DNA from 3 places in the Allobosea sp. 2KB_26 genome. Region 3 is predicted to be linked to each of the others. Evidence: riboswitches for the same ligand, from Rfam matches in the RefSeq annotation. Region 3 holds a riboswitch; each other region holds the start of a gene.
What was found. Region 3 has a riboswitch for cobalamin ahead of AB4099_RS18475 (ribonucleoside-diphosphate reductase subunit alpha). Riboswitches for the same ligand answer to the same signal wherever they lie in the genome.
Positions count from the first base shown of each region.

Region 1 (10,075 bases), on a different contig from region 3:
GGGTCAATCTCGCGCTGAAGCGCGTCACGGTGGAATGGACGGAGGGCGCACTGCGCCCAGAGGCCGTGATCGAGCGCCTCTCCCGGCTTGGCTTCAAGGCCTACCCCTTCCTGCCCGCCTCCGGACGTGATGACGACACAAGCGAGGAAAGGCGGCTGCTGCGCTATCTCGGCGTCGCCGGCTTCGCCTCGATGAACATCATGCTGCTCTCCGTCTCGGTCTGGTCGGGCAATAGCAGCGACATCAATCCGGTCACGCGCGACTTCTTTCACTGGCTCTCGGCGCTGATTGCCCTGCCGACCGCCGCCTATGCCGGCCGCCCCTTCTTCGAGAGTGCGCTCCGGGCTCTGCGAGCCGGCGCCGTCAACATGGACGTGCCGATCACGCTCGGCATCGTGCTCGCGCTCGGCATGTCGGTGGTGGTGACCTGGAACCACGCCGAGCATGCCTATTTCGACGGCGCGGTGATGCTGATCTTCTTCCTGCTGATCGGGCGCTATCTCGACCAGCTGATGCGCCGCCGCACGCGCGACCTCGCTGGCAATCTTGCTGCGTTGAAGGCGGAAACCGCGACCCGGCTACTGCCGAATGGCGAGGCGATGGTGACGCCGATCGCGGCCATCGTGCCCGGCGACCGCGTCCTGATCCAGCCGGGCGAGCGCGTCAGTGTCGATGGCATCATCGAGACCGGCTCCTCCGAGATCGACCAGAGCCTCGTCACCGGTGAAACCCTGCCGCATGCCGTCATGGCCGGCGCGCAGGTCTATGCCGGTACCGTGAACCTCTCCGGGGCCCTGACCGTCAAGGTCGAGGCCGCAGCCAGTGGCACCCTGCTCGACGAGATCGATGCCCTGATGGCGCGCGCGGTCGAAAGCCGCTCGCGCTATGTCAAGCTTTCGGATCGGGCGGCTAGGCTCTACGCCCCTCTCGTCCACGCCACGGCGCTCGCGACCCTGCTGGGCTGGATGGCCTTCGGTCTGCCCTGGCCCGAAGCACTGATCATCGCCATCACCGTCCTGATCATCACCTGCCCCTGCGCGCTGGGGCTGGCGATTCCGGCTGTGCAGGTCGTTGCCGCCTCTGCCCTGTTCAGGCGCAAGGTCATGCTGAAGCAGGGCGACGCGCTGGAGCGCCTGGCCGAAGCCGATGTCGCTGTCTTCGACAAGACCGGCACCCTCACGCTGCCGGATCCCGATCTGGTCAATGGCGCCGAGATCGATGCCGCAACCTTGCAGGCGGCGGGCAGGCTGGCGGCCGCGAGCCGCCACCCCCTCGCCCGCGCCATCGCCCGTGCCGCCGGCCATCCTGCTCCTGCGAGCGATGTCAGCGAGAATCACGGCGCAGGCCTGAGCGCGATCGTGGATGGGATCGAGACCCGTCTCGGCAGCGTCACCTATTGCGAGGCCGGGGCCGAAGCCGCCATCGTCGCCGCGCGCCATCCCGCAGCCTCCCTGATCGCCTGGCGCCATGGCAATGAATGCGCCGTCTTCGCGGTCGATCAGAAGATCCGGCCGGAGGCGCGCGACTGTATCGCCGCGCTGCGCGGCCTCGGCCTCGAGATCCGCATTCTCTCCGGCGACCGAAGCGAAGCTGTCGCGCCGGTCGCCTCGGCCCTCGGCATCACGAAGGCGGAAGCCGGCCTGCGTCCCGACGAGAAGCTCAAGGCGCTCGACCGACTCAGCGCCAAGGGGCGCAAGGCGCTGATGATCGGCGACGGGCTCAACGACGCTCCGGCGCTTGCCAAGGCCCATGTCTCGATCTCGCCGATCAGCGCGACCGACCTGGCGCAGGCTTCGGCCGACATCGTCTTCATCGGCGACAGCCTGATGCCGGTCGCAGACAGCCTGCGCATCGCCCGCAGGGCGCGCAACCTCATGCTGGAAAACCTCTGGTTTGCGGTGCTGTACAATGCCGTCGCGGTGCCGATTGCCGTCGCGGGCTTCGCGACGCCGCTCGTCGCAGCCGTCGCGATGTCGGGCTCGTCACTGGTGGTCACGCTCAACGCGCTGCGCGCGGGACGCGGCCTGCCGCGGCAGAATACGGGAGTGGCGGCATGAATATCCTGGTGATCCTGTTCCCCCTGGCGCTCGGTCTCGGACTGCTGGGGTTGGCGGCCTTCTTCTGGTGCATGCGCACCGGCCAGTTCAGCGATCTCGAGGGACCGAGCTGGCGCATTTTGAGGGATGACGACCTGCGTTCGCCTGGGGACACCCGCACCAACGATCATTGACGCAGCGGCCATTCCGGCCTTACCTCGCCAGCGACGGTTCCCTTAGGGGATCAAAAGGGAACGCGGTGCGGATGGTTCGCCATTCAATGCCGTGGCTGCCCCCGCAACTGTAAGCGGCGAGCCTTTCGCCACACGCCACTGGGGCCCTCGGACCTGGGAAGGCGGCGACAAGGCACCGACCCGCGAGCCAGGAGACCTGCCGTCAGCCGTGGTCACACGCGAACACGTTCGGACGGGGTGTTTCGATCGCTTGTTGAACTGCACGCTGGCTAAGGGCAGCGGACGGGGCCTCGCGTTCGCGGTGACGTGCCACAGACGTCAACGCCCGAGGTCCCATCGTGATCCGTCCTCCCAAGGTTGCCCGGCGCAGCCGGCTGCTCATCACCCTGCCGCTCCTTGTCTCCGCCGGCTCCCTCCCCGCCAGAGAGGCCTCGGCCCAGTCAGCCACCGGCTCGATTGCCCTCGACGAAATCGTCGTCAGCGCGACGACGCGACCCACGCCAGCGCGCGAGATCGCCAATTCCGTGACCGTCATCACTGCCGGTGACATCGAGCGCGAGCAGCGCCGGACCCTGCCGCAGGCGCTCGCCGCCGTTCCCGGCCTCAATATCGTGCAGACCGGCGGGCCGGGCGGGCTGACCTCGGTCTTCATCCGCGGCACTAACTCCAACCACGTCAAGGTATTAATCGACGGCATCGAGGCCAACGACCCGTCGACCCCGAACCGCTCCTTCGATTTCGGCTCGCTGCTGACCGACGACATCGAGCGCATCGAAGTGCTGCGCGGACCGCAAAGCGGCCTCTACGGCGCCAACGCGCTGGGCGGCGTCATCTCGATCACCACCAAGCGTGGCGAGGGTCCGCCGAAGCTGACAGCCCGCGCCGAGGCCGGCTCATACGGCACCTTCAACCAGTCGGTCGGCCTCAGCGGCGGCGATGACCGCTTCAACTACGCCCTCAGCATCGCCCATTTCAAATCGGATTCGACCCCGGTGACGCCTCCCGGGCTCGTGCCGCCGGGGCGCCGCATCAACCCGAATTCCTACGACAATTGGACCTATTCGGCCCGGTTCGGCGTCGCGCTGTCCGATACGCTGTCTCTGAACTGGGTCGGCCGCTACACTGACGGCTACCTGCTCTTCACCGGCGATTCCGGCTTTCCGAGCACGCCCAGCAGCTTCCGCAGCAGCCAGGACTACAAGCAGGCCTTCACCCGCGGAGAGGTCGTCTGGGATCCGCTTGGTGGGCGCTTCGTCAATCGCTTCGGCCTGTCCTACAGCAATCAGGACCGCACCGGCCGCACGCCGAATGCGATTGGTATCCTCGGCCTGCCGACGGAGAATCTCGGCGAACGCACCAAGGTCGACTGGCGCGGCGACCTGGAGCTGATGAAGGGCCAGACCCTCGTGATGGGCCTGCAATACGAGCGCGAGCGGCTGGAAACCCGCGCGCTCACGGCATCCAACGGCAATACGGGCGCCTTTGCCGAACTGCAGTCGAATTTCGGCGACCGGCTCTTCATGGTCTCGAACATCCGCTACGACGATGACGAGACCTTTGGCGGCCACACGACCTATCGCTTCGCGCCAGCCTATATCGTGCCGGGGACCGAAACCAAGCTGAAGGCGAGCTACGGCACGGGGTTCAAGGCCCCGACCCTGAGCGAGCGCTTCAGCGATTCTCGACCGGCCTTCAACTTCTTCGGCAATCCCAACCTGAAGCCGGAGGAAAGCCGCGGCTGGGATCTCGGCTTCGAGCAGCCCTTGCTCGCTGACAAGGTCCGGTTCGGCGCCACCTATTTCCACAACGACATCGAGAACCTGATCGTCACCAACGTGGCGCGGAACTCCTATGCCAATATCGGCAAGGCCACGACCAAGGGCGTCGAGGCCTTTGCCGCGCTCGAAATCTCGCCGCAGTTCAAGGTGCGGGCCGACTACACCTTCACCATCGCCAAGGACGACATCGCCCGACAGGAACTGCTGCGCCGTCCCCGTCACAAGGCCAGCGTGACAGCGAGCTGGATCCCGGTTGACAAGCTCACCCTTTCGGCGACGCTGATCTATGTGGGTGAGCGCGTCGACGGAAACCGTGACTTCTCGATCTCGCGCATGCGGGCGCCGGGCGCGGCCATCGTCAACCTCGCCGCCGAGTACAAGGCGACGGACAGGCTCAGTGTATTCGGCCGCATCGATAACCTGCTGGACAGGCGCTACGAGAACCCGGTCGGCTTCCTGGTACCGGGTCTGGGCGCCTATGGCGGCCTGAAGGTAACGCTGTGAAGGGCTGGGCCGCCCGCGCGATGGCCGGCGGCGCCCTCGCGCTCGGCCTCTTGCTCGGTTTTGGCGGCCTGCCGGCCGCTGAAACCCCGGCAAAGCCATCCCGTATCGTCTCGCTCAACATGTGCACGGACGAATTGGTGCTGCGGCTCGCCGAGCGCGAGCGCATCGCTTCAGTCACCTGGCTCTCCCAGGACCCGCGCAACGCCAACATGGCCGAGATGGCCCAGACCATCCCGGCCAATCACGGCCTGGTGGAGGAGGTGCTGAGCTACAAGCCCGACCTGATCATCGCCGGCGCCTACACGACGCGCAGCACGGTCGCGCTGCTGAAGAAGGCCGGCGTGCCCGTCCGTGAATTCGGGGTGCCGCGCAATCTCGCTGAAATGCGTGCCCAGATCACCGAGATGGCGGTCTTGCTCGGCGAGGCCGAACGCGGCGCGGCCCTGATCGCGGCGATCGACCGGCGCCTCGAAGCGCTCGCCGCCAACCCAATCGCGGGCCATACCAGGGCGCTGGTCCTGAGGCCGAACGGTTTCACCGTCGGGCGCGGCTCCCTGGTGGACGAGATCCTGACCCGCGCGGGCCTGACCAATCTCGCTGCCGAGCTCGGCATCGACAATTACGGCCAGATCGCGCTGGAGACGGTCGCTCTCGGACGGGCCGACATGCTGATCCTGAACACCACGCCGGGCGGGCCACCCTCGCTCGCCCATGAGATCCTTCATCATCCGCTCCTGACGAAGCTCGGCGAGCGGGTCAGGCTCGTCGCCCTCCCCTCGAAACTCTGGACCTGCGCCGGACCGGCCGTGCTCGATGCGATCGAGCTGCTTGCCGCCTCCCGCAAGCAAGGATCGCGCTCATGACACTGGCGGTTCAGGACAGGGCAGGAGCGACGACGCCGAAGCTGGCGCGCCTCGTTGTCATCCTGGCCGTGTTGATGCTGACCATGATGCTCGTTTCCATGGCGGTGGGCTATGCACCACTCGACATCGAGGCGGCCCTCTCCGACGCCCTCGCCGGGCGGAAGACCCTGCCGGCCCTTGTCCTTGTCGAACTCCGCCTGCCGCGCGCGCTGCTCGGCGCCCTTGTCGGCTTCAGCCTCGGGCTTGCGGGCGCCGCGATGCAGGGCCTGCTGCGCAATCCCCTCGCCGAACCCGGAATCCTCGGAATTTCGAGCGCCGCCGCCTTCGGCGCGGTCGTGGTCTTCTATAGCGGCTTGTCGGCGACGATGGCGCTCGCCCTCCCCTTGGGCGGCATGGCTGGCGCGGCACTGGCAACGCTTCTGCTCTATGCCTTCCTGGGGCGCGGCGCCGGAACGATGACGTTGATCCTCGCCGGCGTTGCGATCAACAGCTTCGCCGGCGCGATGACCGCGCTTGCGCTCAACCTCGCGCCAAATCCCTATGCCGCACTGGAAATCGTCTTCTGGCTGATGGGCTCCCTTGCTGACCGCAGCCTGCTCCATGTCTGGCTCGTGCTGCCGCCGATGCTCCTGGGCTGGCTGCTGCTGCTTTTGACGGCGCCTGCGCTCGACGCCCTCACCTTGGGTGAGGACACCGCCAAGAGTCTCGGCTTCGATCTGACCTGGCTGCGCGCCCGACTGACCGGCGGAGCTGCACTCGCCGTCGGTAGCGCGGTCGCGGTCACCGGTGCGATCGGCTTCGTCGGTCTCGTCGTGCCGCATCTGCTGCGTCCGCTGGTCGGCAACCGACCGGGTCGGCTGCTGCTCGTCAGCGGTTTTGGCGGAGCGATCCTGACGCTCGCCGCCGATACCGCTCTGCGCCTCGCCCCGATCCGGCCCGAGCTGAAGCTCGGTGTGGTGACGGCGCTGATCGGAGCGCCATTCCTGTTCCACCTGATCCATCGCCTGCGACGGGAGGTCTGATGAAGATCGAAGCCTCAGGAATTTCGCTCACGCTCGGGGCAAAACCGATCCTGCGCGACATCGATATCGCGCTCTCGGCGGGCGAAATGGTCGGGCTGATCGGCCCCAACGGTGCCGGCAAGACGACCTTGCTACGCGTGCTCACCGACCTCGTCACCCCCGATTTCGGCGAGGTGCGCTATGACGGGCTGACCGCCAAGACGCTCGGGCGCAAGGAACTGGCACGGCGCATCGCCTTCCTTGCGCAGGGCGGCGCGGTACACTGGTCGATGCGCGCGGAGGCCCTCGTCGGACTTGGGCGCCTGCCGCATCGCCAGCCCTTTGCCGGCGAGAACGAGGCCGATCGCGCCGCAATCACGCGCGCCATGGCAGCGGCCGACGCCACGGCGTTCGCCGACAGGACAGTAGAGACGCTCTCCGGCGGAGAGCGCATGCGCGTGCTGCTGGCGCGTGCGCTCGCCGTCGAAGCACCGATCCTGCTCGCCGACGAACCTCTGGCGGCGCTCGACCCGCTGCACCAACTCGAGGTCATGGAGCTTCTGCACCGGACCGCTGCCGGCGGCACCGGCGTGGCGGTCATTCTGCATGACCTGACGCTGGCCGCGCGTTTCTGCGATCGCCTCATCCTGCTCGATCGCGGCAAGCTCATTGCCGATGGTTCACCCGGAACCGTCCTCAGCGACGCCAATCTTGCTGCCGTATTCGGCATTACCGCCGCCCGCGGTTCGGAAGCCGGCGCACCCTACCTGCTGCCCTGGCGGCGCCTCACATCGGAACAGTCGCGACATGACAGCCCCTGACGACATCCGCGCTCTCCTGCGTGCCCATCTCCCCAATCCAGCCTCGCAATGGAATCTCGGTACCTTTGGCGCCATTGCCGAGTTCATGCGCGATTTGAACGAACCCGTTGAGCTCACTGATAAGACTCATCTCCTTGCGGCGACGACTGCGCGCGGCGGCATTGGCTTTCGCAATCTGACCGGCGTGACGCCCTTCGCATCGGAATCCGCGACCGGCCTGAGCTGGAACCACCGCATCGCGCTCTGCCTGCCTGAGAAAGCCTGTGCGATGAACCGGCGTATCGTCCTGACCGAGCTCGGCCCCGACGGCGACGCGCTGCGCGAGCAGGATCGCGAGGGCATCCTCTTCGACATGGGTCTCGATACCTTGCAGGTCGATATCTGCATCCGAACCTGCGCCCCGGGGCTGATCGCAGCCTTGCGCGCCGCATGCGGCCGCCCCCTCTTCGAGGCCGGCAACACCGCAATGGCCGCCATCGTCGCAGCCGGGCCGCATCGCGTCTTCATCACCCGTTTCGGCCGTTGTGAAGTCTACCAGCCAATCCCCCCGGCAGACGGCAAGAGCCCCGAGGGGCCGCATACCCATGTCCTGCCCAAGCTGATGCGGTCCGGCCGAACGCATGCCGCTACGGAGCCCGTCCCGGCGGGACTCGTGCCCTGCGCTCATCTCGTGCCGGCACATCCGGTCAAGGATGCGATGGGCCGGCCGACGCCGTTCGATGCGACCGCCCAGAAGCAATTCCAGGACCTGCTGATGCGTTATGGCGATGCCGAGCTGGTCCGGTTGAAGCAGAGCGTGCTCGCGGCCGTGGCCGCAGGAGCCACTCCGTCAGCCGTTGGCGCGCCGCAGGATCGCTTTGCCCGCCACGCCCTGCGGGCGACATTGCGCCAACTCGCGGCGTCCGGCGGAGCTATGCCTGGACTTCCCGCCTGGATCGCCGCTCATGATGAACGGTGGGCAGATGGTGCCGGGGCGGAGGACGCTGGCGCGGATGACGCGGCCGATGCCTATGGCCATGCGAGCTGAGGTGGCAAAACATCCCTGAGCTTGGCGCCCTCGGCTTCAATCTCGTGGTCGCCCCGATGCTGAAGGAAGGCGAGACGGAGCGCTAACTCTGCCTGCCCACGCATCCCGGTGGCTGGTACGACTGGCACGACGGCAAGCATTTCGAAGGGGCGGGACGTTTCGCGTCGATGCCCTTCGTGCAGGAGCGGAAAGCGCTCCCACCCCAAGGTCAGCCTCGCGCGCCGGAGAGGATGATGCGCGATCCCTTGCGGTCAGCGCGTTCGAGGCGCTGACGGAACCCGCCGGCGCCGGTCTCGAACGAACGGGTCCGCTGCTCCGTCGCCGGCAGCGCCAGATTCCGGCCCAGCATCGTCCGTGCCGGTGAAAGGCCGAGCAGGCCGAGCACGGTCGGGCCGATATCGATGATGCCGCAAGCGCAGACATCCTTCGCGCCGGGCTCGAAGCCGCCCCCGCGGACGGCCAGAACGGTGTTGAGTTCGTGCCGGTTGAGTCCGCCATGCATGCCGCCGCCGACCGGCACATCGAACTTGGTCAGGAGCCCGAGCCCGGGATTGCCATAGCTGTCCGGCTCGTCGCCGGAGCGCAGGACGTAGACGAGATCGGGCTGGCGAGCATGGTCGAGATCGACCAGCGAGAGCGCAAAACTTCCCTCGACCTCGCCCTCGACCTCGTTGCGGGCCTTCGAGAAGAGCATGCCCAGGAAGTCCTGCTCCCGGAGCCAGGCGGCAATCGCGTCGCGCCGGGACGCTCCTCCCTCGAGGATGCGGATTTCCCCCATATTTCCGCCCGTCATCGAGAAGCTGGCGCCGGCCAGCGTGCGCTCGGCGGCACGGCGACCGGCATGGCCTTGCCCACGCAGCAACTCGGAGAGAGCGAGCTCGCCCTTGGTCGAAATCTGGCCGTGATCCGAGGCCGCGACGACGGCGTAGCGCTCGGCATCGGGCTGCCCCTCGATCCATTCAAGCAGCCTGCCGAAGGCGGCATCGACATGTCTGAGCACCGCAAGCGTCTCGGGCGAGCCGAGAAAGCGGTAATGGAAGGACGTGTCGGGCTCATTGAACCAGATCAGCGCGACGTCGGGCTTCATCTCGGCCAGCACATGCTCGCGCAGCACCCGCTCAGCGTAATCGATTTCCTCGAAGCGCGGCAGGCTGCGCGGCGGCAGCGCCCCGAAGCGCGCGACGATCTCGTCCACCGCGTCCGGCGTCTGGCTGTGCTCGCGCCCGAGGATCGAGAAGGTCCAGTGGCCGTTGGCCCTGGCACGCGGATTGATCAGGTAGGCAGAGCCGGCCGAACCGGTATGGACCACGGCGAGCCGCTTGCCGGCCTTCGCCAGCACATCGCCGAAGCTCTCGGCCTCGACAAGGCCTCCTCCGGTCGCAACCTCCGCCAGCGCGATATCGTCGGCACGGCTCATGTCGAGCGCATGCTCGCGCGTCACCTCGGGAAACAGGAAGGCGTTGCCGACGACGCCGTGCACCTTTGGCGGCGCACCGGTCGCGATCGACGTGGTGGCCACGCGCGTCATCGACGGAAACACGCTGCGCGCCTCGCGAAACCACGTGCCCTGCCCTGTGAAACGCGCCAGGTTCGGCATCAGCTCCGGCCGGATGAAGTCGGGACGCAGGCCGTCGAAGACGCAGATGACGACGCGGGCGGCTGCGGCCTTGGCGGGATCCCTCATGCGCTCTTCCTCAAGCCGCTGGTCAGCGCCTGCATCGCAAGCGCCCGGGTCGCGGTCACGCACTCCTCGGCCGCGTACCAGAAACGCGGATTGAGCTCGATGTTGAAGAGGACGCCGTCCGGGAAGACGCAGGCCTCCATCAGCTCCTCCCAGGGAATATCGCCCCA
Region 1 covers NZ_JBFRHE010000007.1:208,621-218,695, reverse strand. Annotated here, with positions in the region: gene AB4099_RS20090 (heavy metal translocating P-type ATPase) at 1-2,057, shown strand, start outside; gene ccoS (cbb3-type cytochrome oxidase assembly protein CcoS) at 2,054-2,230, shown strand; cobalamin riboswitch at 2,248-2,448, shown strand; gene AB4099_RS20080 (TonB-dependent receptor plug domain-containing protein) at 2,569-4,512, shown strand; gene AB4099_RS20075 (ABC transporter substrate-binding protein) at 4,509-5,375, shown strand; gene AB4099_RS20070 (FecCD family ABC transporter permease) at 5,372-6,397, shown strand; gene AB4099_RS20065 (ABC transporter ATP-binding protein) at 6,397-7,197, shown strand; gene AB4099_RS20060 (DUF6925 family protein) at 7,184-8,224, shown strand; gene AB4099_RS20055 (alkaline phosphatase family protein) at 8,433-9,908, opposite strand; gene AB4099_RS20050 (sugar phosphate isomerase/epimerase family protein) at 9,905-10,075, opposite strand, start outside.
Region 1: another riboswitch for cobalamin. It lies ahead of AB4099_RS20080 (TonB-dependent receptor plug domain-containing protein); the one in region 3 lies ahead of AB4099_RS18475 (ribonucleoside-diphosphate reductase subunit alpha).

Region 2 (10,075 bases), on a different contig from region 3:
GCTGCGCGGGCAGATCGGCATCGTGCAGCAGGATGTCTTTCTCTTTGCCGGCACGATGCGCGAGAACATCGCCTATGGCCGGCTCGAGGCGAGCGAGGCCGAGATCGTCGAGGCGGCGCGACGCGCGCGGCTCGACGAGGTCATCGCGGCCATGCCCGACGGGCTCGATACCATCATCGGAGAGCGCGGCGTCAAGCTTTCAGGCGGCCAGAAGCAGCGCCTCGCCATCGCTCGCATCTTCCTGAGGAATCCGCCGATCCTGATCCTGGACGAGGCGACCTCAGCGCTGGACACGCAAACCGAGCGTGCCATCCAGCAATCGCTTGCGGACCTGTCGCAGGGCCGCACCACGCTGATGATCGCGCATCGTCTCGCGACCATCCGTGACGCCGACCGGATCGTGGTGGTGGATTCGACGGGGATCGCCGAGCAGGGCAGCCATGCCGACCTGGTCAAGGCCGACGGCATCTACCGCCGACTGCACGAGGCGTAAGCGCCCCCCGGTCAGGTATCGGCCCGAAAAGTACTGTGCGCGTTTCGGGAAAACCGGTGCAATCACAGAAGGTCAGATCATCGGACCGGATACGATATCCGGTTCGCTGATCTAAACGATCTGGTTGCGCAACTGCGCGTCACCACGCGCCAGCCGGTCGAGATTGTCGATCAGGATATCGACGACATTCGTCTCGTAGGCGCGCGTCTCACCGGCGCTGTGCGGGGTGACGATGACGTTCGGCTGCCCCCAGAAGGGCGAGGCCGGCGGGAGCGGCTCGTCATGGAAGCAGTCGAGCCCGGCGCCCGCCAGGCGCCCCGAGCCCAGCGCCTCCAGCAGCGCCGCCTCGTCGACGACACGGCCACGCGCAACATTGACCAGGAGAGAGCCCGGGCGCATGGCGGCAAGGGCCGCCTTGCCGATCAGCCCTTCGGTCTCGGGCGTCAGCGGGCAGGTCAGCGCCACGATATCGGCGTGCAGCAGAACCTCGCTCAGCTTGTCCGGCGTCACGATCGCATCGATGCCGGGCTCGGGGTGCTCGCTGCGGCGCACGCCGATGATGCGCAGCCCGAACGCCGCAGCCAACCTCGCCAAACGCAGGCCGATCCGTCCAAGGCCGACAATGACCAGCGTCTTGCCGCCAAGCTCGTCCTCACGCCGGGCGCGATCACCGATCATCGGCCGCCAATGCTTCGCCATCTGGTTGTCGCGGGCGAGATGAATCTGACGGGTAAGGCCGAGGATGAGCGCCATGGCGTGTTCGGCAACGGCGCGCTCATTGCCCCCTTGCGCACTGGCGAGGCGAAGGCCCGCCGAGGCGAAGGCGGGCTTGTCGAACTGATCCGTGCCGGCGCTGATCGACTGGACGAAGCGCAGGCGCGGGCAGGCAGCGATCAGTTCGTTGCGCCAGAGACCGGAGACGACGAGGACATCGGCCTCGGGAGCACGTGCCCTAAGCTCGTCCAGGCCGCGGACCTCGAAACTTTTCGCCGCGCGCTTGCGCGTCGCGAACTCGGCACCGAGCTGGTAGGCGGCATGGGCGAAGCCGATCGTGAGTTCGCGCTCGTGAGGCCAGGACGTCATTCCGTTCTCCCCTTTGGTGACGGCTGGAGCTTAGTGGCGCGAGGCGGCGCCGTCCCGGGCGTCTTGCACTCACGCCCCATGTCGCTCAGGCAGGCGGGAAGGATGCCAGTGCATCCTTGAGCCGGGTCCATTCCGGCACGCCTGCCGGCAATCCGAAGCGCAGCCAGCCGACATTGTTCTGGAAGCGGCGGACATAGATGCCGTTGCGGCCGAGATGGGCAAAGAGCGCGACCGCGACGGGTGTCGCCAGCAGCCGAAACAGGGAGGTTCCGCCGACGACCTCGCCGCACGTTTCCAGCAGCGAGTCGAGCCGGCCAGCGTCCTGTGTGCGAGCGGCGGAGGTCGCCGCCAGCCAAGCTACATCACCGAGCGCCTGCGCCCCGAGATGAAGCGCGGGGCCGGCCACCGCCCATGGACCCAGCGCGTTGCGCAGGATCTCCGTCAGGCGTGGCTCGCCAATCGCGAAGCCGAGGCGCAGGCCCGCCAGACCATAAGTCTTGCCGAAGGAGCGCAGCACGATGGTCGCCGGAGGCAGCTCCGGGATCAAACTCGCCTCGGGCATGAAATCGATGAAAGCCTCGTCGATGACGAGCAATCCGCCACGGGTCGCCAGGCTTCGGGCAAGCGCGGCGAGCTGCTCCCTCCCGATCACCCGTCCATCGGGATTGTTCGGGTTGACCACCACGACCACGCCAGCGTCGCCGACATCGTCGAGCCTTTCGATCTCGTGGACGGCCCGGCCGGCCTTGCGCCAGGCGAGCGCATGCTCCGCATAGGTCGGGCCCAGCACGGCCACCGCTCCCGCGCTTGCAAGCCGCGGCAACAGCTCGATCAGGATCTGGGTGCCAGGCGCCGCGACGATGCCGGCCGCTGCGGATACGCGATAAGCCTGACGCGCGGCAGCAAGCAGTGCCGCCTCGTCCCGCGCTCCCGGCAGACGCTGCCAGAGGCTTAACGGCAGCTCAGGAACCGGATAGGGGATTGGATTGATCCCGGTCGAAAGATCGATCCATGGCTCGGGCGCCTCCGGGAACAGCGCCTTCGCCTGTGCCAGATCGCCGCCATGCCAGACCTTGCCCGCCGCCTCAGTCATTCCCGCCCCGCATGAGCCTGTCCGATTCCCTGCCGCTCCTCGCCGCCGCGCTGATCATCGAAGCGGGATTCGGCTACCCCCAGGGCTTGTATGCGCTGATCGGCCATCCCGTCACCTGGATCGGTGCGCTGATTTCCCGCCTCGATCGGACGCTCAATCGCGAGAGCGACTCGTTCACCATGCGCAAGGCGGCCGGCGGCCTCGCCCTCGCGCTATTGCTTGCCGTCGTCTTCATCGTCTCATGGGGGCTGACCCTGCTCTGTCGCGGCCTCGGCCCGCTTGGCTGGCTGCCGCTCGCACTGCTCGCCTCCAGCCTGATCGCACAGCGCAGCCTGCACGACCATGTCGCACGCGTCGCCGAAGGGCTGGAGCGGGATGGCCTCGCCGGCGGTCGCGCGGCCGTTTCGATGATTGTCGGCCGCAACCCCGAAACTCTCGACGAGGCCGGGGTTTCCCGCGCCGCGATTGAAAGCCTTGCCGAGAATTTCTCGGACGGGATCGTCGCCCCTGCGCTCTGGCTCGCCGTCGGCGGCCTACCCGGCGGCGCGCTCTACAAGGCAATCAACACCGCCGATTCGATGATCGGCCACAAGACACCGCGCCACCTCGCCTTCGGCTGGGCGGCGGCGCGTCTCGACGACCTCGTCAACCTTCCGGCCTCTCGCCTCACCGCGCTGCTGCTGACCGCAGCCGCCGCACTCGACCGAACGTCAGACCCCAGCAATGCGTGGCGAGCTGTCCGACGCGACGCCCGCCATCATCGTTCGCCCAATGCCGGCTGGCCGGAAGCCGCGATGGCGGGTGCGCTCGGTCTCCGGCTGGCGGGCCCGCGCGTTTATGGCGATGTCAGGGTCGACGACGGCTGGATGGGGGATGGCCGGGCGGAAGCGGGCGCGGCGGATATCCGGCGGGCGCTCGCTCTTTATCGGAGGGCGTGTCTGCTCCTGTGGGGGCTCGCGATTACAGGCGCCTTCGCCGCGCTCGCCTTGTAGATCATCGGACCGGGCATCGCATCCGGACCGATGATCTCACCTTCTGTGTTTGCATCGGCTGTCCCGAAAGCCGCGATCCACTTTTCGGGCCGATGCTTGAGCCTCAGAACTCGATCCCGGCCTGTGCTTTCACGCCCGCTGCGAAGTGATGCTTCACCAGCGTCATCTCGGTGACGAGGTCGGCAACAGAGATCAACTCGGGCTTCGCATTGCGGCCGGTGACAACGATATGCAGATCAGGGCGCCGGTTCGCCAATGTCTCGACCACCTCCGCCAGCGGCAAATAGTCGTAGCGCAACGCGATGTTGAGCTCGTCGAGAACGAGCAGGCGTATCTCCGGATCGTCCATCAGCGCCTTCGCCTTGGCGAAAGCGCGCTCGGCGGCGGCGATATCGCGGGCCTTGTCCTGCGTCTCCCAGGTGAAGCCCTCGCCCATCGTGTGCCAGACGATGCGATCGCCAAAGGCGTCGAGCGCCTTGCGCTCACCGGTCGCCCAGGCGCCCTTGATGAACTGCACCACCCCGACGCGCCAGTCATGGCCGAGAGCCCGCAGGATCAGACCGAAAGCGGCGGTCGACTTGCCCTTGCCAGGCCCCGTATTGACGATCAGGAGCCCCTTTTCGATCGTCTTGGCGGCGACCTCGGCATCCTGCACCGCCTTCCGCTTTTCCATCTTGGCCTTGTGGCGGGCGGCCTCGTCAGCATCGATTGTCATCACAACTCCCTGCTCATTTCACCTGCATCGGCAGACCCGCGACCATGAAGATCACCCGGTCGGCCCGCGCCGCAAGCATCTGGTGCAACCGGCCCGCCTCGTCGCGGAACCGCCGGGCGAGCGCATTATCCGGCACGATGCCGAGCCCGACCTCGTTGGAGACCAGGACCACCGGGCCTCGTGCCGCGAGGCAGGCCTCGACCAGTTCGCGGCTCGCAGCCGCCACATCCTGCTCCGCCAGTATCACATTGGTCAGCCAGAGCGTCAGGCAGTCCACTAGGATGGGCTGCCCCGCGGGAACCGCGCGGATCGCCTGCGCCAGGGCCAGCGGCGCATCGATGGTCGTCCAGTCCTGCGACCGGCGGGCGCGGTGCTCGGCAATCCGGGCGCGCATCTCCTCGTCGTAGGCCTGCGCCGTGGCGAGATAGGTCCAGGGCGCCGACACCATCTCGATCAGGGCCTCGGCATGGCGGCTCTTGCCGGAGCGGGCGCCGCCCAGAACGAGGGTGAGAGGGGAAAGGATCGCTGCCACTGCCAAAATCTCAGCCCAGGGAAGATCAGCCTAAGGAATGGACATGCCGAGGGAAGCGAAGCAAGCCGGGATGGGCCAGAGGAGATCGCATCGCTTCACTGCGCTCGCAATCACGATCGCTGCATTGCACAGCACCGTGCAGATGGCTAATGATCATCCCTGACGGTGCCTCTGCAAGGAGGTGAAAAGGGAACGCGGTGCGATACCGCGGCTGCCCCCGCAACTGTAAGCGGCGAGTTTCGCGCCATCGGCCACTGGGATTGTCCCGGGAAGGCGGCGAGAGATCCGGACCCGCGAGCCAGGAGACCTGCCGTCAGCGAGTGATGCAATCCAGCGGGCTGCCGGCGGGGTGGCCAAGGAGACCGAGATGACGACGAATACGGCTTCGATCACCACCCAGGCCAGCGCCTCCGAGCGCGTCAAGGCTGCCGCAGCTGCCCTGGCACTCGGTGCAGCCCTGATCTTCACCGTCGGCTTCGCCCATTCGACCAGCGTACACAACGCGGCCCACGACACGCGCCACACCCTCGCCTTTCCCTGCCACTGAGGGAATCGCAACATGGTCAATCGTGTTCTCACGGTCAGTCTTCTGGCCGGGCTTATGGCTGGGCTATTGGTTGCAGCACTCCAGCATGTCACCACCACGCCGCTGATCCTCAAGGCGGAAACCTTCGAGACGGCGCTGCGGGCGGCCGAACTGCAGCACGCCAGCTTCACCGGCGATGCCAGGATCGTCCTAGCCCATGGCGGCCCTGACGCGGCAGACCACGCCGAGTGGAAGCCGCAGGACGGCTTGCAGCGCACGGCCTTCACCACCATCGTCACCATTGCGACCGCGATCGGTTTTGCCGCCCTGCTGCTCGGCGGCATGATCGCCGCAGGCGATGCCATCACCGAGCGGACCGCACTGATCTGGGCGGCGTGCGGGTTCCTGGCCTTCGGCCTCGTGCCCGCAACCGGGCTCGCACCCGAGCTGCCCGGCAGTGCGTCAGCCGAATTGCTTCACCGCCAGACCTGGTGGATCGCCACGGCGCTCGTCACTGCTGGCGGGCTCTGGGTCTTCCTTCGGGCAGAGGCCCCCTGGTTGCGGGCGCTTGCCGTGCTGGCGGTGCTCGTGCCGCATCTGATCGGCGCGCCACATCCCGCCGCTCCGGAGAGCAAGGTCCCAGCCGAAATCGCGGCGCATTTCGCCGCGCTCTCGCTCGCCCTCCAGGCCGCCCTCTGGCTCGCCACCGGCTTTGCCGTCGGTGTGCTCTGGCCCTGGGCAACGCGCCGTGCCGCCGCCCCGGCCAGGGCCTGACGCTGAGCGCGATCCCCCCGGGATCGCGCCGGGAGCAAGGAAGCGGCCCATGCCCGAAGGCAATGTCACCATTTTCGTCTGCGTCGCCTGCCGGCGTACGCGGGCGGACCTGCCGGAGGGGTACGATCAGCCCGGACTGAGCTTTGCCGAAGCGCTGCGTGAACGCATCGCACGCGACGGCGGTACGCTTCCGGTCGAACCTGTCGACTGCCTCGCGGTCTGCAATCGCCCCTGCACCGTCGCCTTGGCGGCGGACGGGAAATGGACCTATCTGATCGGCGACCTCGACACCGACGCCCATATCGACGAAGTCGTCGGCGCAGCTGCGAGTTTTGCAGCCAGCACGAACGGTATCGTTCCCTGGAAAGAAAGACCCGCCTCGTTCCGCAAGGGCGTGGTCGCGCGCGTACCGCCTCTCCCGGTGCGCCAACAAGGATGAGACCATGAACGCTCCCCAAGCCCGCTCGCTGGGCAAGATCCCCTGCACGATCATCACCGGCTTCCTCGGTGCCGGAAAGACCACGCTGGTGCGTCACCTGCTGGAGAATGCCGGGGGCAAGCGCATCGCTGTGCTGGTCAACGAGTTCGGCGATCTCGGCTTCGACGGCTCCTTCATCGCCGGCTGCGGGATTTCCGGCTGCACCGCGGAGGACATCGTCGAGCTGCCGAATGGCTGCATCTGCTGCACCGTCGCCGACGACTTCGTGCCGGCGCTGGAAAAGCTGCTGGACCGGCCGAACCCGCCGGAGCACATCCTGATCGAGACGTCAGGGCTTGCGCTGCCGAAGCCGCTGGTCAATGCCTTCAACTGGCCGGCCATTCGTTCGCGTGTCACAGTGGACGGCGTTATCGCCGTGGTCGACGCGCCGGCGGTCGCGGATGGCCAGTTCGCGGATGATCCGGACGCTCTCGCCGCGCAGGCGGCGCAGGATGCGGCGGTCGGTCACGACAACCCGCTCGAAGAGGTGTTCGAGGACCAGATTCTCTGCGCCGACCTGATCCTGCTCAACAAGAGCGATCTCGTCGATACGGCCGGTCGCGAACGCGTCAAAGCCGAGATCGCCGCGCATCTGCCGAAGGCGATCAAGATCGTCGAGACGGCCCATGGCAAGGTCGAGCCCGCCCTGATCATCGGCCTCAACGCGGCTGCCGAGGCCGATCTCACTGGGCGCCCCTCGCATCACGAGAGCGCCGAGGACCACGACCACGACGATTTCGAGAGCCTCGACTTCGCTCTCGCCGCCGCAACCTCGCCTGAGGCCCTATCGGCCCGCGTTGCCAGGGCTGCGGAGGCCGAAGGCGTGCTGCGCCTGAAGGGCTTTGCCGCGATTCCGGGCAAGCCGATGCGGCTCGTCGTGCAGGGCGTCGGTCGCCGGGTCAGCCACCATTACGACCGCGCCTGGGCGGCCGGCGAAGCCAAGGATGGCCGGCTCGTGGTGATTGGCCTGAAGGGATTTGACCGCAAGGCCGTGGAGGCCGCCCTCGCGGGCTGAGCCATGCACCTCCTCCCCTCAAGCGAGATCAGGCTCGACGACGGCGAAGACGCCGTCGATCTCGCCCTGCCGCCGGGGGATGTCCTGGTGCTCTCCTTCGCCGACAGCGACCTTTCGGCGCTGGCGGCCGCGGCTGGCACGAGCGAACTCGCTGTCAGGCTTGCCTCGCTGCGCTGGCTGAAACACCCGCTCTCCGTCGATTTTCTCGTCGAGAAGACGGTGGCGCATTCGCGCTTCGTGCTGGTCCGCTGTCTCGGCGGGCTGGACTACTGGCGTTACGGCATCGAGCAGCTTGCGGAAATCTGCCGACGGGCCGCGATACCGCTCGTCGTCCTGCCCGGCGACGACCGACCGGACGAGCGTCTGGCCGAGTACGGCACCGTCGAGCCGCGTTTGGCGGCGGAACTTCTCACCTATTTCCATGCCGGTGGCGGTGCGGAGAATATGCGCCGACTGCTTGGTCGAGTGCATGCGCTCCTTCGCGGGGAAGGCGATGCGTCCGACCTCGCCCCCATCCCCCTGCCCTCGCTCTTCGCCCTTGGTGCGGGCGGTGCTCCGCTCGCATGGCGCGAAGCGCTCGCGCAGCGCCCCGTCGCGAACGCGCTGGTCCCGATCCTGGTCTATCGCTCCAGCGTCGCCGCGGGAGACACCGCCATGGCGGAGGCCATCGCGGAGGCGCTGAGAGCGCGGGGGCATGCCCCGCTGATCCTGGCCCTGACGAGCCTGAAAGACCCGGCGGTCACGGGCGAACTCTCAGCCCTGATCACCGCACGCAAACCAGCCGCCATCATCACCACCACCGCATTCTCGGCCCGCGACGGCGCGGATTTCGTGCTGGATGCCGCCGACTGCCCGATTTTGCAGGCCGTTCCCGTGAGCAGCCCGCGCGATGCCTGGGAGGCCTCGCCACGCGGACTGTCCGGAACCGACCTCGCCATGCAGGTGGCGCTGCCGGAATTCGACGGGCGGCTGGGCGCGCTTCCCGTGGCTTTCAAGGCCGAGACGACGGACGATCGGACCGGCCTGACGAGCCGCCGGCTGGTTCCTGATCGCGATGGTGTCGCTGCCCTCGCCGATCTCACCTCGGGCTGGATCGCGCTGGCCGGAAAACCGGCCGCCGAACGCAACCTTGTCCTGGTCATGTCCGACTATCCGGCGCGCGGAGGGCGGGCCGGCTTTGCAGTCGGGCTCGATACGCCGGCCAGCGTCGAGGCCATTCGCGAGCTGCTGGCCAAGACCGGATACGATATCGGCCCCTCGGAACGGACCGCCATCCCGGGCGAACCCAGGGAGAACCGGGATGGTCACCTCGCTCACGGCGACGACACGCGTTTGATGCAGGCGCTGACGGAGGGGCCGGCAGAGTTTGCAGTCCCGCTCGCCGAGTATCGCGCCTGGCTCGCCGCCATTCCCGGCGCGGCACGCGGGGCACTCATCACGGCCCATGGCGAACCCGAGGCGGACGGCGCCTGCGACGGCTCGGCATTCCGTTTCCGTGTGGTCCGCTATGGCCGTCTCACCATCGCGCTGCAGCCCGCTCGCGACACAACACCCGACCGCAAGGCGCGCTATCACGACCCCGACGCGCCGCCGGGCCATGCCTATCTCGCCTTCTATCTCGGCCTCAGGCAGTTTGCTGACGCCGATGCCCTCATCCATCTCGGTACGCATGGCACGACCGAGTGGCTGCCCGGCAAGGCAGTGGCGCTCTCTGCAAGCTGCTGGCCGCGGCTTGCGATTGGCGGCCTGCCGTTGATCTACCCCTATGTCGTCGATGACCCCGGCGAGGCGGCTCCTGCCAAGCGCCGGCTTTCGGCCGTGACACTCGGCCATCTCCCCCCCGAACTGGTCCATGCCGATGCCGCCGGCGAAGTGGCGCTGCTGCGTGATCTCGTCGAAGAATTTTCGCAGGCGCAGGTCCTCGATCCGCGCCGCGCCGAGATCGTCGCCCGCGAAATCCGGGAACGAGCCGAAGCAAGCGGGCTGGCGGAGGCCTGCGGTGTCACGCCCGATCTCGAGATGGCGAGCGCTCTGAGTCAGCTCGACGCGCATCTCTGCGACATCGCCGAACTGCCCTTCCGCGATGGGCTGCATGTCTTCGGACGGGCTGCACATGATCCCGTGTCATCCCGCAATGAGTGCGACAACCTTCTGCGCGCGCTGGCCGGGCGGTTCGTTCCGCCCGGCCCTGCCGGCTCGCCGCATCGCGGGCAGAGCGATGTCCTGCCGACCGGCCGCAACCTCTCGACGCTCGATCCGCGCGCCATCCCGACCCGAGCCGCCGCGCGCCTCGGTGCCCGCGCCGCCGCGTCGGTGATCGCGCGCCATCTCCAGGATCATGGCGATTATCCGCGCCGGATCGTGATGGATCTCT
Region 2 covers NZ_JBFRHE010000010.1:219,202-229,276, forward strand. Annotated here, with positions in the region: gene AB4099_RS24185 (ABC transporter ATP-binding protein) at 1-493, shown strand, start outside; gene AB4099_RS24190 (D-2-hydroxyacid dehydrogenase) at 605-1,576, opposite strand; gene cobD (threonine-phosphate decarboxylase CobD) at 1,662-2,669, opposite strand; gene cbiB (adenosylcobinamide-phosphate synthase CbiB) at 2,681-3,661, shown strand; gene cobO (cob(I)yrinic acid a,c-diamide adenosyltransferase) at 3,765-4,376, opposite strand; gene cobU (bifunctional adenosylcobinamide kinase/adenosylcobinamide-phosphate guanylyltransferase) at 4,390-4,914, opposite strand; cobalamin riboswitch at 5,055-5,237, shown strand; gene AB4099_RS24215 (CbtB domain-containing protein) at 5,276-5,455, shown strand; gene AB4099_RS24220 (CbtA family protein) at 5,468-6,208, shown strand; gene AB4099_RS24225 (DUF1636 family protein) at 6,258-6,647, shown strand; gene cobW (cobalamin biosynthesis protein CobW) at 6,652-7,701, shown strand; gene cobN (cobaltochelatase subunit CobN) at 7,705-10,075, shown strand, end outside.
Region 2: another riboswitch for cobalamin. It lies ahead of AB4099_RS24215 (CbtB domain-containing protein); the one in region 3 lies ahead of AB4099_RS18475 (ribonucleoside-diphosphate reductase subunit alpha).

Region 3 (10,075 bases):
CTTTGCCGAACTCGCGGACAAGGTGCATCGCGGCAATCGCGATCTTGCGGCGCGGCGCACGCTCTGGGGCAGTCTGTTCGGAGCGATCGCCTCCCTGGCTTATTACGCGGCCTATGCCGTCATCGCCTGGCGCGCCCTGAAGGGTGAACTCGGCATTGGCGATCTCACCTTTCTCGCCGGGTCGTTGCTGCAGCTGAACGGCCTGTTCGAGCGGCTGATCCTCGGCCTGACCCAGATCGCGTCGCAGACCCAGTATCTCAATGACTTCTTCTCGTTCATGGATCTCCGGTCGAGCATGGCCGCACCGTTGAATCCACGGCCATTTCCCGCGCCGATGAGGCAGAGCATCGTCTTCGACAAGGTCGGCTTTCGTTATCCCGGCAAGGATGCCTGGGTGCTGCGCGATCTCAGCTTCACGATTCCTGCCGGAGAAACTCTTGCCCTTGTCGGCGAAAACGGCGCGGGCAAGACCACGATCGTCAAGCTGCTGACCAGGCTCTACGAACCGGACGAGGGCCGCATCCTCGTCGACGGCATCGACCTGCGCGATATCGACATCGCCGACCTGCAGCATCAGGTCGGCGCCATTTTCCAGGATTTCGTGCGCTACAACATGACCGCCGCAGAGAATATCGGCGTTGGGCGCGTCGCCGGTCTCGGCGATCGACCCCGCGTCATCGAGGCCGCACGGAAGAGCCTCGCCCATCCCCTGATCGAGACATTGCCGGAGGGCTACGAGCAGATGCTGGGCCGCGTCTTTGCGCGTGGGCTCGATCTCTCGGGCGGCGAATGGCAGAAGATCGCGATTGCCAGAGCCTATTTCCGCGACGCAGCCATCCTGATCCTCGACGAGCCCACCGCGGCTCTGGATGCCCGCGCTGAAGCGGAGATCTTCGAACGCTTCCGCAACCTGAGTGAGGCGAAAACCGCATTGCTGATCTCGCACCGCTTCGCGACCGTCCGGATGGCCGACCGCATCCTCGTGCTGGAGAACGGCGCCATCCTCGAAAGCGGCAACCACGACGAGCTCATCGCGCTGCGCGGGCGCTATGCCGAGCTGTTCGCGTTGCAGGCCGCGGCCTTCCAGTAAGGCTCAGGCGCCTCTGGCCAGGGCCTCGACCGGGTCGAGGCGCGCGGCGTTGCGCGCCGGCAGGAAGCCGAAGCCGATGCCTATCAACGTCGAACAGGCGATCGCGGTCGCGAAGGCCTCGACGGAATAGATGAACCGCACCGGCGAGCCGGCCAGACCGAAGCCGGCGCCGACGGCGAGTGCCAGCGCTATACCGAGCACACCACCAATGAAACAGACCAGAGAGGCCTCGATCAGGAACTGCTGGAGGATGTCGCCCCGTCGCGCGCCCACGGCCATCCGCAGGCCGATCTCACCGGTGCGCTCGATCACCGAGACCAGCATGATGTTCATCACACCGATACCACCGACCAGTAGCGAGATCACCGCGATTGACGCGATTAGCAGCGCGAAGGTCGCGTTGTTGCTGGTGATCGCCTGGCGGATGTCGTCGAGATTCTGAATGAAGAAATCCTGGGCCCGGTGGCGATGCGTCAACAGCTCGGTGACAGCGCTCTGCGCTGCCTCCATCGGTGTGTCGTCATTGACGCGCAGTGTAATGCTGCGCAGCGAGACGTCACCGAGGAAACGGCCCTGGACGGTGGTGTAGGGCAGGAAGACTTGCGGGTTTTGGCTGGCGCCGAAGCCGCTCTGCTGGCGCCGCATCACGCCGATCACCCGGCTCGGCACCGAGCCGATGAGGATGACGCTGCCGATCGGATCCTGGCCTGCTTGCGCAAACAGCGCACTGACCGCGTTCTCGTCGATGACCACATCTTGCGAGAGCCGCTGGACGTCATCCGCGTCGAAGAAGCGGCCTTGGGCCAGGACGCTGCCCCTGACTGCGAAATACTGGTCGCCGACACCGTTGACGAGAGCCGATGCTTCGGCAGATCCGAAGCGCAGCGTGGCGCTCGTCGACACGGTCGGCGTGACGCCCTCCGCATAGGGTTGGCTCGCGAGGATATGGGCATCGGCGACTGTCAGCGTCTTGATCTGACTCGAGCGGCGGTCACCGAAGCCGGTGCCCGGGAAGATCTCCAGCGTATTGGTTCCGAGGCCGGCGATATTCGCGAGAACCTGCTGGCGTGAGCCCTCCCCCAGTGCCACCACGCTGACCACCGAGGCGATGCCGATGACGATGCCGAGCATGGTCAGGGCAGAGCGCAGCTTATGGGCGCGCATAGACAAAAGGGCCATGCCGAAGGCCTCGCGCAGCCGGCCGAATGCCGCCCGCCAAGAGCCGCCCGGCGGCACGCCCAGGGCGGGATTTGCCTCGGAAGGGAGCGCCGGACGGGTCCTCCGATCGGAGATGATCCGGCCATCGCTAAGCTCGATGATGCGGTCGGCTCGGGCCGCGACGTTCATGTCATGGGTGACAAGAATGATCGTGTGCCCCTCGCGACCGAGTTCCTCGAGCAGCGTCAACATCTCTTCGCCGCTCTTGCGGTCGAGTGCGCCGGTCGGCTCGTCGGCAAGGATGACCCGAGCCCCGTTCATCAGGGCCCGCGCGATCGAGACACGCTGTTGCTGGCCCCCCGACATCTCGGCCGGGCGGTGCGTCTTGCGAGCGCCGAGGCCGAGCCTGTCGAGCAAGGCGGCCGCACGATTGCGCCGCGGCTCGGCGGCAACGCCTGCATAGATCGCCGGCACCTCGACATTGGCGAGTGCGGTCAGTTCCGACAGCAGATGATAGCGCTGGAAGACGAAGCCGAAATACTCGCGCCGTAGGCGTGCAAGCTCGTCCGGCCCGAGATCACGCGTCGGGCGGCCGTCGATCTCGTAGATACCTCCGGTCGGCCGGTCGAGGCAGCCGATGATGTTCATCAGCGTGGATTTGCCTGAGCCCGACGGCCCGACGATCGCAACCATCTCGCCGGCCTCGATTGTCAATTCGGCCCCGTCGAGTGCGGCAATCGCCGCTTCGCCAGCCCCGAAATCGCGCCGGACCCCGCTCAGTCTGATCAGCGGCACACCCATGCGATCAGAACCCGAGCGGGCCGCGCATGCGACGGGCCGCTCCAGGAGCGCCTGCCCCGCTCGTGCGCGCTGTGACCACACGCTCGCCTGCCTTCAGCCCGGAGGAGATTTCCGCGACGATCTTGTTGTCGAGCCCGACCGTGACCTTGCGTGGTGCGGGCTTGCCATCGTCGCCGACGACATCGAGCCAGGTCTCTCCGCCCCGGCGCCTGATCGCCGTGGACGGCACGGTGACGACACCCCGCACCCGCCCGACGACTACTGTTACCTGGACCGTCATTGAGGTCAGCAGCCTTCCATCGGTGTTGGGCACCTCGAATAGCGCGTTGTAGTAGATGGCCGAGGAGGTCGAAGCGGAGTTCGAGCTCGAAGAGGCCGAGGCGCTGCTCGTATTCTGTGTCTTCAGCGTGTCGGGCGCCGGCTCGACAAAGGCGATCCTGCCGGGGAAACGCCGGTCGGGCGCGCCGAGCACGCTGAACAGGGCCTCTTGGCCGGCCTTGACCCTTAGCACGTCTGCTTCCGAGATCTTGGCCTTGACCGTCATGGTCGAGACGTCGCCAAGCACGACGATGGTCGGCGCGGACTGCGCCGCATTCACCGTCTGGCCCTCCTGCGTCACGATGGCCAGCACCGTGCCTGCCGCCGGAGCGGTGATGCGGGTGTAGCCAAGATTGGCGCGGGCGGTCTCGACCTTGACGCCGCCGGAAATGATCTGGGCATCCAGTGCCGCGATCTGCGCCCGAGTGGTCCGCACCGTCATCTCGGCCGATTCGTAATTGTCGCGCGAGACTGCATTCTGGCCGAGCATCTGCTTCTGCCGCGCGAGCACGGATTCGGCATAGGCGAGGCTGGCCAGCCGTTCGTCGCGTTGGGCCTGCAGCACGGCGAGTTCCGCCTCGGACGATCGCAGCGCGTTTTGCTGTGTCACGCCGTCGATCTCGGCGATCAGGTCGCCCTCCTTCACATTCTGGCCGAGTGTCACCTTGAGCGAGATCAGCCGGCCGGAGACCTGCGCGCCGACGCTCACCTGCCGGATCGGCTCGAGCGCGCCGCTGGCCAGCACCGCCTCCTCGACATCGCCCATCGTGGCGGCGACCGTCGGCAGAGGAATGGCGGCCGGCAGCGTCGCCTGCTGCGAGTGCAGGGCATATCCGCCCGCCCCCAGCATGCCCAGGACTAGCAGCAGCATGAAGGCACGGCGCGACGTCATGGGCTCGGGGCCTCCAGGGACAGGGCACGCAGGCGGGGCCCCTGCGGAGGGTCCTCGACGCGGGGGCGCGAGACCTCGACCGGCCGGAGCCAGCCGCCGCCAAGCGCCTTGTTGAGGGCGATAAAGCGGGTCGCAAGAGCGATCTGGCTCTGAATCCGCGAATCCTCGGAGCCATACTGCGAGCGCTGGGCGTCGAGCACGTCGAGGAAGCTGGCGCCACCTGACTGGTAGAGCGCCTGCGACAGCTGCGCCGCCTGTCCGGAGGCCGCAGCCGCCGTCGACAGGCTGGCCAGGCGCAGACGCTCCTGCCGCAACCCAACCAGCGCGTCCTCGACATCCTGCAGGGCGCTCAGCACGGCGAGCCGAAGCGCCGCATCGGACTGATCGCGTCGGGCGCGCGCCACGTCGACCGCGGCCGCGAGTTCGCCCCCATTGAAGATCGGCACGCTAAGCGATGGACCGATCGACCAACCGATCGCGCTGTTCTTCGCGAGGTCGCCGAGCTTCAGCGCCGAGGTCGAGATATTGCCGGTCAAGCTGACGGACGGGTAGCGAACCGCCTCGGCCTGACCGATCCGTGCCGTCGCCTGGGCGAGACTGCGTTCGGCCCGCCGGACATCCGGCCGATTGCGCAGCACGTCCGCCGGGACGCCGGCTTGCGGTGGCGCGGGCGTCGACGGCACCTTTCCCGCACCGGTCAAGCGCGAGCCCATTGCGGATGGCGGGCGGCCAACCAGCACCGCAATACGGTGCAGGGTCTGCGCCAGCGCGGTTTCGAGCGCCGGGATCTGCGCCTCGGTGCTCGCGACCTGCGCCACCGCCCTCGCCGTATCGACAGCAGAGACATCGCCGGCCTGGAAACGGACCCGCGTCAGCGCCTCGGTCACCCGCTGGGTTTCAACTGTCCGCCTCGCCAGCGCAAGGCGCGCCTGGTAGCCGCGCGCCTCGATGACGGCCGAAGCGACATCCCCAATAAGCGTCAATAGTACTCCGTCGAGATCATCGTCGGCGGCATCGACGCCATAGGTCGCGGCTTCGACGGCGCGGTCGCGCCCGCCGAAGATATCGAGCTCCCAGGAGGTGTCGAAGCCCGCGCGGAAGCTGTTGCTCATGCCGTTGCCGCCGCCTGAATCGGAGCTTGTGGCGTAACGCGAACGCGTTGCCGATGCTGAACCATTGACCTGAGGAAACAGCGGGGCGACCGCCTGGATCCTGCTCGCGCGCGCTTCGCGGATCCGCGCTTTCGCCTGGGCTACATCGAGGTTGCCCGCGATCGCCTCCGTGACGAGCCCGTTCAGGACCGGGTCCTTGAATTGCCGCCACCATTCCGACGGAGCGGCAGGCCGAGCAGCCGAAGCTCCGCCATTCCATCGGGCCGGCAGATCTTGCGCGGGAGCAACATAGTCCGGACCGACCGAGCAGGCACCCAGGCAGAACAGAACTGGCAACGCGAGCAGCCTCGTCCGGTCCGATTTCAGCCTGTCGCGAGAGTGCATCCCGTCCATGTCCGCCGCATTGGCGACCTTTCCACTCCGGGCGGAAAGAGCGCAGATCGGCGGTCATAGGCGCCGTATTTCAGAATGATTCCAAAGACGAAGCCCCCGCGGGATGCCGGTCTCTGGCTATCGTGAACGCCTACAAAGCGGCCCGACGAATTGCAAGGCGCCAAACCTACGAAAGCGGTTCATCGGGGTTTGAGCCAGGGCCAACTCGGGGTGATCCGACGGCCAACGCGACCGCGATACCTTCCGCCCTGCTCCCGTAGACGTGGCTATATGGGTCGGCAACGACGCGCGATCGGCGGCTGAGCTCGGTCATCGGGAGATCCGGCGCGATGGCTTCGCTTTCAGCTCCGGGCAAACAGCCCGGGAGAGCAATCCGCCCGACGAGGCGAACGGAGGCATGACGACATCTCCATGTCTTCATGAGCGCATTGCGCCGTTCAGTCCTCGTCGCGTCTCCGAAGCAGATAGGTGTCCATGATCCAGCCCTTTTCCTCTCGGGCTTCGCGCCGGATGCGCTCGATATCGCCCATCACCTCCGACAGCCTTCCGGCGACCAGAATCTCATCCTCGGTCCCGAGATAGGCGCCCCAATAGATATCGAGATCTTCACCCGCGACACGCTTGAAGGCCTGGTCCCCGTCGAGCATGACGACCACACTATCGAGGTTGTTGGGAAAGCCTTCCGCGAGTTTGCGTCCAGTGGTGATCAACACGGGCTCGCCGATCCGGTTGAGCGCCACCCGGTGTCGAGCCGCAAGGGCCTGCACACTGCTGATACCCGGGATCACATCGTATTCGAGCGCAAAGCCCTTGGCGCGAATCTGCTCGATGATCCGGAGCGTGCTGTCATAGAGCGTGGGATCCCCCCAGACGAGGAAGGCTCCGCATTCACCCTCCCCGAGTTCTCTCGTGAACAGGCCCTCGTAGTCATGGGCAATACGGGCATGCCATTCGTCGACGCTTCCACGGTAATTCGTTCCAGCGGCCGCACGCTCGGGGATCGGAACCTGAACCAGGCGATAATCCGAGCCTTCGATGAAGCGCTCGCAGATGTCCTTCCGCAGCCGTCCGAGCTCCGCCTTGTCTGTCCCCTTGTCGGGAATGAAGAAGACATCGACCTGGTTGAGGGCGTTGATCGCCTGGACCGTGACATAGTCAGGATTGCCGGCACCAATTCCGATGATCAGGATCTTGCGCATTCGGCCTCCATGTCCGGGCTCAGATGCCCCACCGTCCCAAAGCCATAACATGGAGGACGGCAGCACGAGCAGCTGCGCCATGACGCCCTCGGGCCCGGCGCCGAATGTAATTCGGCGCCGGTTTGCATCGATGGTGGTGATCCCGGGCTCATCGCGAGATGGCGGAGACAGGACGCAGAAGCGGCCAATTCGACCAATCCCGCTCTTCACAGGCTAACGGGTAGGCCGCGGCAAGCTGTTGACAGAATCATCGCGCTAACCACTAGATATGGTGGTCACGGTCTCTCGAGTCGCAAGATCGAGAGCTAAGAGGGAAGCCGGTGCGAAACCGGCGCTGCCCCCGCAACTGTCAGCGGCGAGTACTTGTCCAGGATATCAGTCACTGAGGCCACCAGGCCTTGGGAAGACGGGACAAGAGCGATGACCCGCGAGCCAGGAGACCTGCCGCGACAGCAGAATCGTCCTCGGGCGGGGTGTCCCGGTGGATCGCTTGGTCATGTCTGCGGGCGCTCGTCGCCGCGACATTCTCCGTTGCGACTCCGCCAGGCCTTTGCCCCCTACAGATTGGGGTTTGAAAGCCGATGTCCCTCGCGACCGATACCATCCGCCCTGAGACGTTCAGCCCGATCGCGTCGCAAGGCAGCGATACGCGATCGACTGCGGAACCGGCCTACCAGGTGATCCGCCGCAATGGCAGTGTCACCCCTTTCGACGCCTCCAAGATCAGCATCGCGCTGACCAAGGCGTTCCTGGCGGTCGAGGGCAGCAGCGCCGCCGCATCGCGCCGGATCCACGACATCGTCGCGGAGTTGACCCAGCAGATCATCGCCGGGCTGACGCGGCGCGCCGATGCCGGCCGCACCTTCCATATCGAGGATGTGCAGGATCAGGTCGAACTCGCGCTGATGCGCAGCGAACACCATAAGGTCGCCCGCGCCTATGTGCTCTACCGCGAGGAGCGAGCCCAGGAGCGGGCCCGCGCCAAGGCGGAAGCGAAGCCTGCGGTCGCCACGGCACCGGTGCTGCGCATGAAGGCGGCCGACGGCGCGCTCGTGCCGCTCGACGCGGCGCGCCTCGCAACTGTCATTCGCGAAGCCTGCGCCGGGCTTGACGGCGTCTCGGCCGAAGCCGTGCTGAGCGAAGCGCAGCGTAACCTCTATGACGGCATCAGCCAGGACGAGTTGGCGCAGGCACCGATCCTGGCCGCGCGAACTTTGGTCGAGACCGAGCCGAACTATTCCAAGGTCTCGGCTCGCCTCCTGCTCGACAAGCTCCGCCACGAGGCGTTGAGCTTCGTCTCCGGCCGGCCGGAACAGGCCACTCAGTCAGAAATGTCAGGGCGTTATGGCGACTATCTCCACGCCTATGTGAAGACCGGCATTGCCAACGAACTGCTCGATCCCGAGCTTGGACGCTTCGATCTCGCCCGGCTTGCGGCTGCGCTCAAGCCGGAGCGCGACCTCCAGTTCGACTATCTCGGCTTCCAGACGCTCTATGACCGCTATTTCCTGCATGTCCGAGGCAACCGCTTCGAGCTGCCGCAGGCCTTCTTCATGCGTGTCGCGATGGGTTTGGCGATCCGCGAGATCGACCGCGAGGCGCGAGCGATCGCCTTCTACGACCTGCTCTCCTCTTTCGACTTCATGGCCTCGACGCCGACCCTGTTCAACGCAGGAACCCTCAGGCCGCAGCTCTCCTCCTGCTTCCTGACCACGGTGCCGGACGATCTCGACGGCATCTTCAAGGCGGTGAAGGACAACGCCCTGCTGGCCAAATATTCCGGCGGGCTCGGCAATGATTGGACGCCCGTGCGCGGCCTCGGTGCCCATATCAAGGGCACCAATGGCGAGAGCCAGGGCATCGTGCCCTTCCTCAAGGTCGCCAACGACACCGCGATCGCCGTCAATCAGGGCGGCAAGCGCAAGGGCGCGGTCTGCGCCTATCTCGAAACCTGGCATGTCGACGTCGAGGAGTTCCTCGACCTGCGCAAGAACACCGGCGACGACCGCCGCCGTACCCATGACATGAACACCGCGAACTGGATCCCCGACCTGTTCATGCAGCGCGTTGCGGCCGGGGGGCAGTGGACCCTGTTCTCGCCTGACGAGACGCCCGACCTCCACGATCTCTACGGCAAGCCGTTCAAGGCGGCCTATGAGGCCTATGAGGCCAAGGCCGAACGCGGCGAGATCAAGGTATTCAAGCGCCTGAACGCCCTCGATCTCTGGCGCAAGATGCTGACCATGCTGTTCGAAACCGGCCATCCCTGGATCACCTTCAAGGATGCCTGCAACCTGCGCTCGCCGCAGCAGCATGCCGGCGTGGTGCATTCCTCGAACCTGTGCACCGAGATCACGCTGAACACCTCGGCCGACGAGGTCGCCGTCTGCAATCTGGGCTCGATCAACCTGGCTGCCCATGTAACGGCGGACGGGCTCGACCGGGCCCGGCTCGGCAAGACGGTCGCGACCGCGATGCGAATGCTCGACAATGTCATCGACATCAATTTCTACACGATCCCCGAGGCGCGCCGCTCGAACCTGCGCCATCGTCCGGTCGGCCTCGGCATCATGGGCTTCCAGGATGCGCTGCAGACCCTGCGCCTGCCCGCCGCGTCCGAGGGCGCCGTCGCCTTCGCCGATAGCTCGATGGAGGCGATCAGCTGGTTTGCGATCTCGGCCTCGGTCGCTCTTGCCGCCGAGCGCGGTCGCTACCCGAGCTTCGAGGGCTCGCTCTGGTCGAAGGGCATCCTGCCGATCGACTCGCTCGACATTCTCTCCGACGCCCGCGACGGCGATGTCGAGCTCGATCGCTCGACGACGCTGGACTGGGACAGCCTGCGCGAGCGGGTGAAGACCACCGGCATGCGCAACTCGAACTGCATGGCGATTGCCCCGACTGCAACGATCTCCAACATCGTCGGTGTCTCGCAGTCGATCGAGCCGTCCTATAGCCAGCTCTACGTCAAGGCGAACATGTCCGGCGACTTCACGGTCGTGAATGCCGACCTCGTCCGCGATCTCAAGGCGCGCGATCTCTGGGACGAGGTCATGGTTTCGGACCTGAAATATTACGACGGAAAGGTCAGTCAGATCGATCGCGTCCCCGACGA
Region 3 covers NZ_JBFRHE010000006.1:230,128-240,202, reverse strand. Annotated here, with positions in the region: gene AB4099_RS18500 (ABC transporter ATP-binding protein) at 1-1,090, shown strand, start outside; gene AB4099_RS18495 (MacB family efflux pump subunit) at 1,094-3,049, opposite strand; gene AB4099_RS18490 (efflux RND transporter periplasmic adaptor subunit) at 3,054-4,259, opposite strand; gene AB4099_RS18485 (efflux transporter outer membrane subunit) at 4,256-5,764, opposite strand; gene cobF (precorrin-6A synthase (deacetylating)) at 6,202-6,963, opposite strand; cobalamin riboswitch at 7,225-7,426, shown strand; gene AB4099_RS18475 (ribonucleoside-diphosphate reductase subunit alpha) at 7,545-10,075, shown strand, end outside.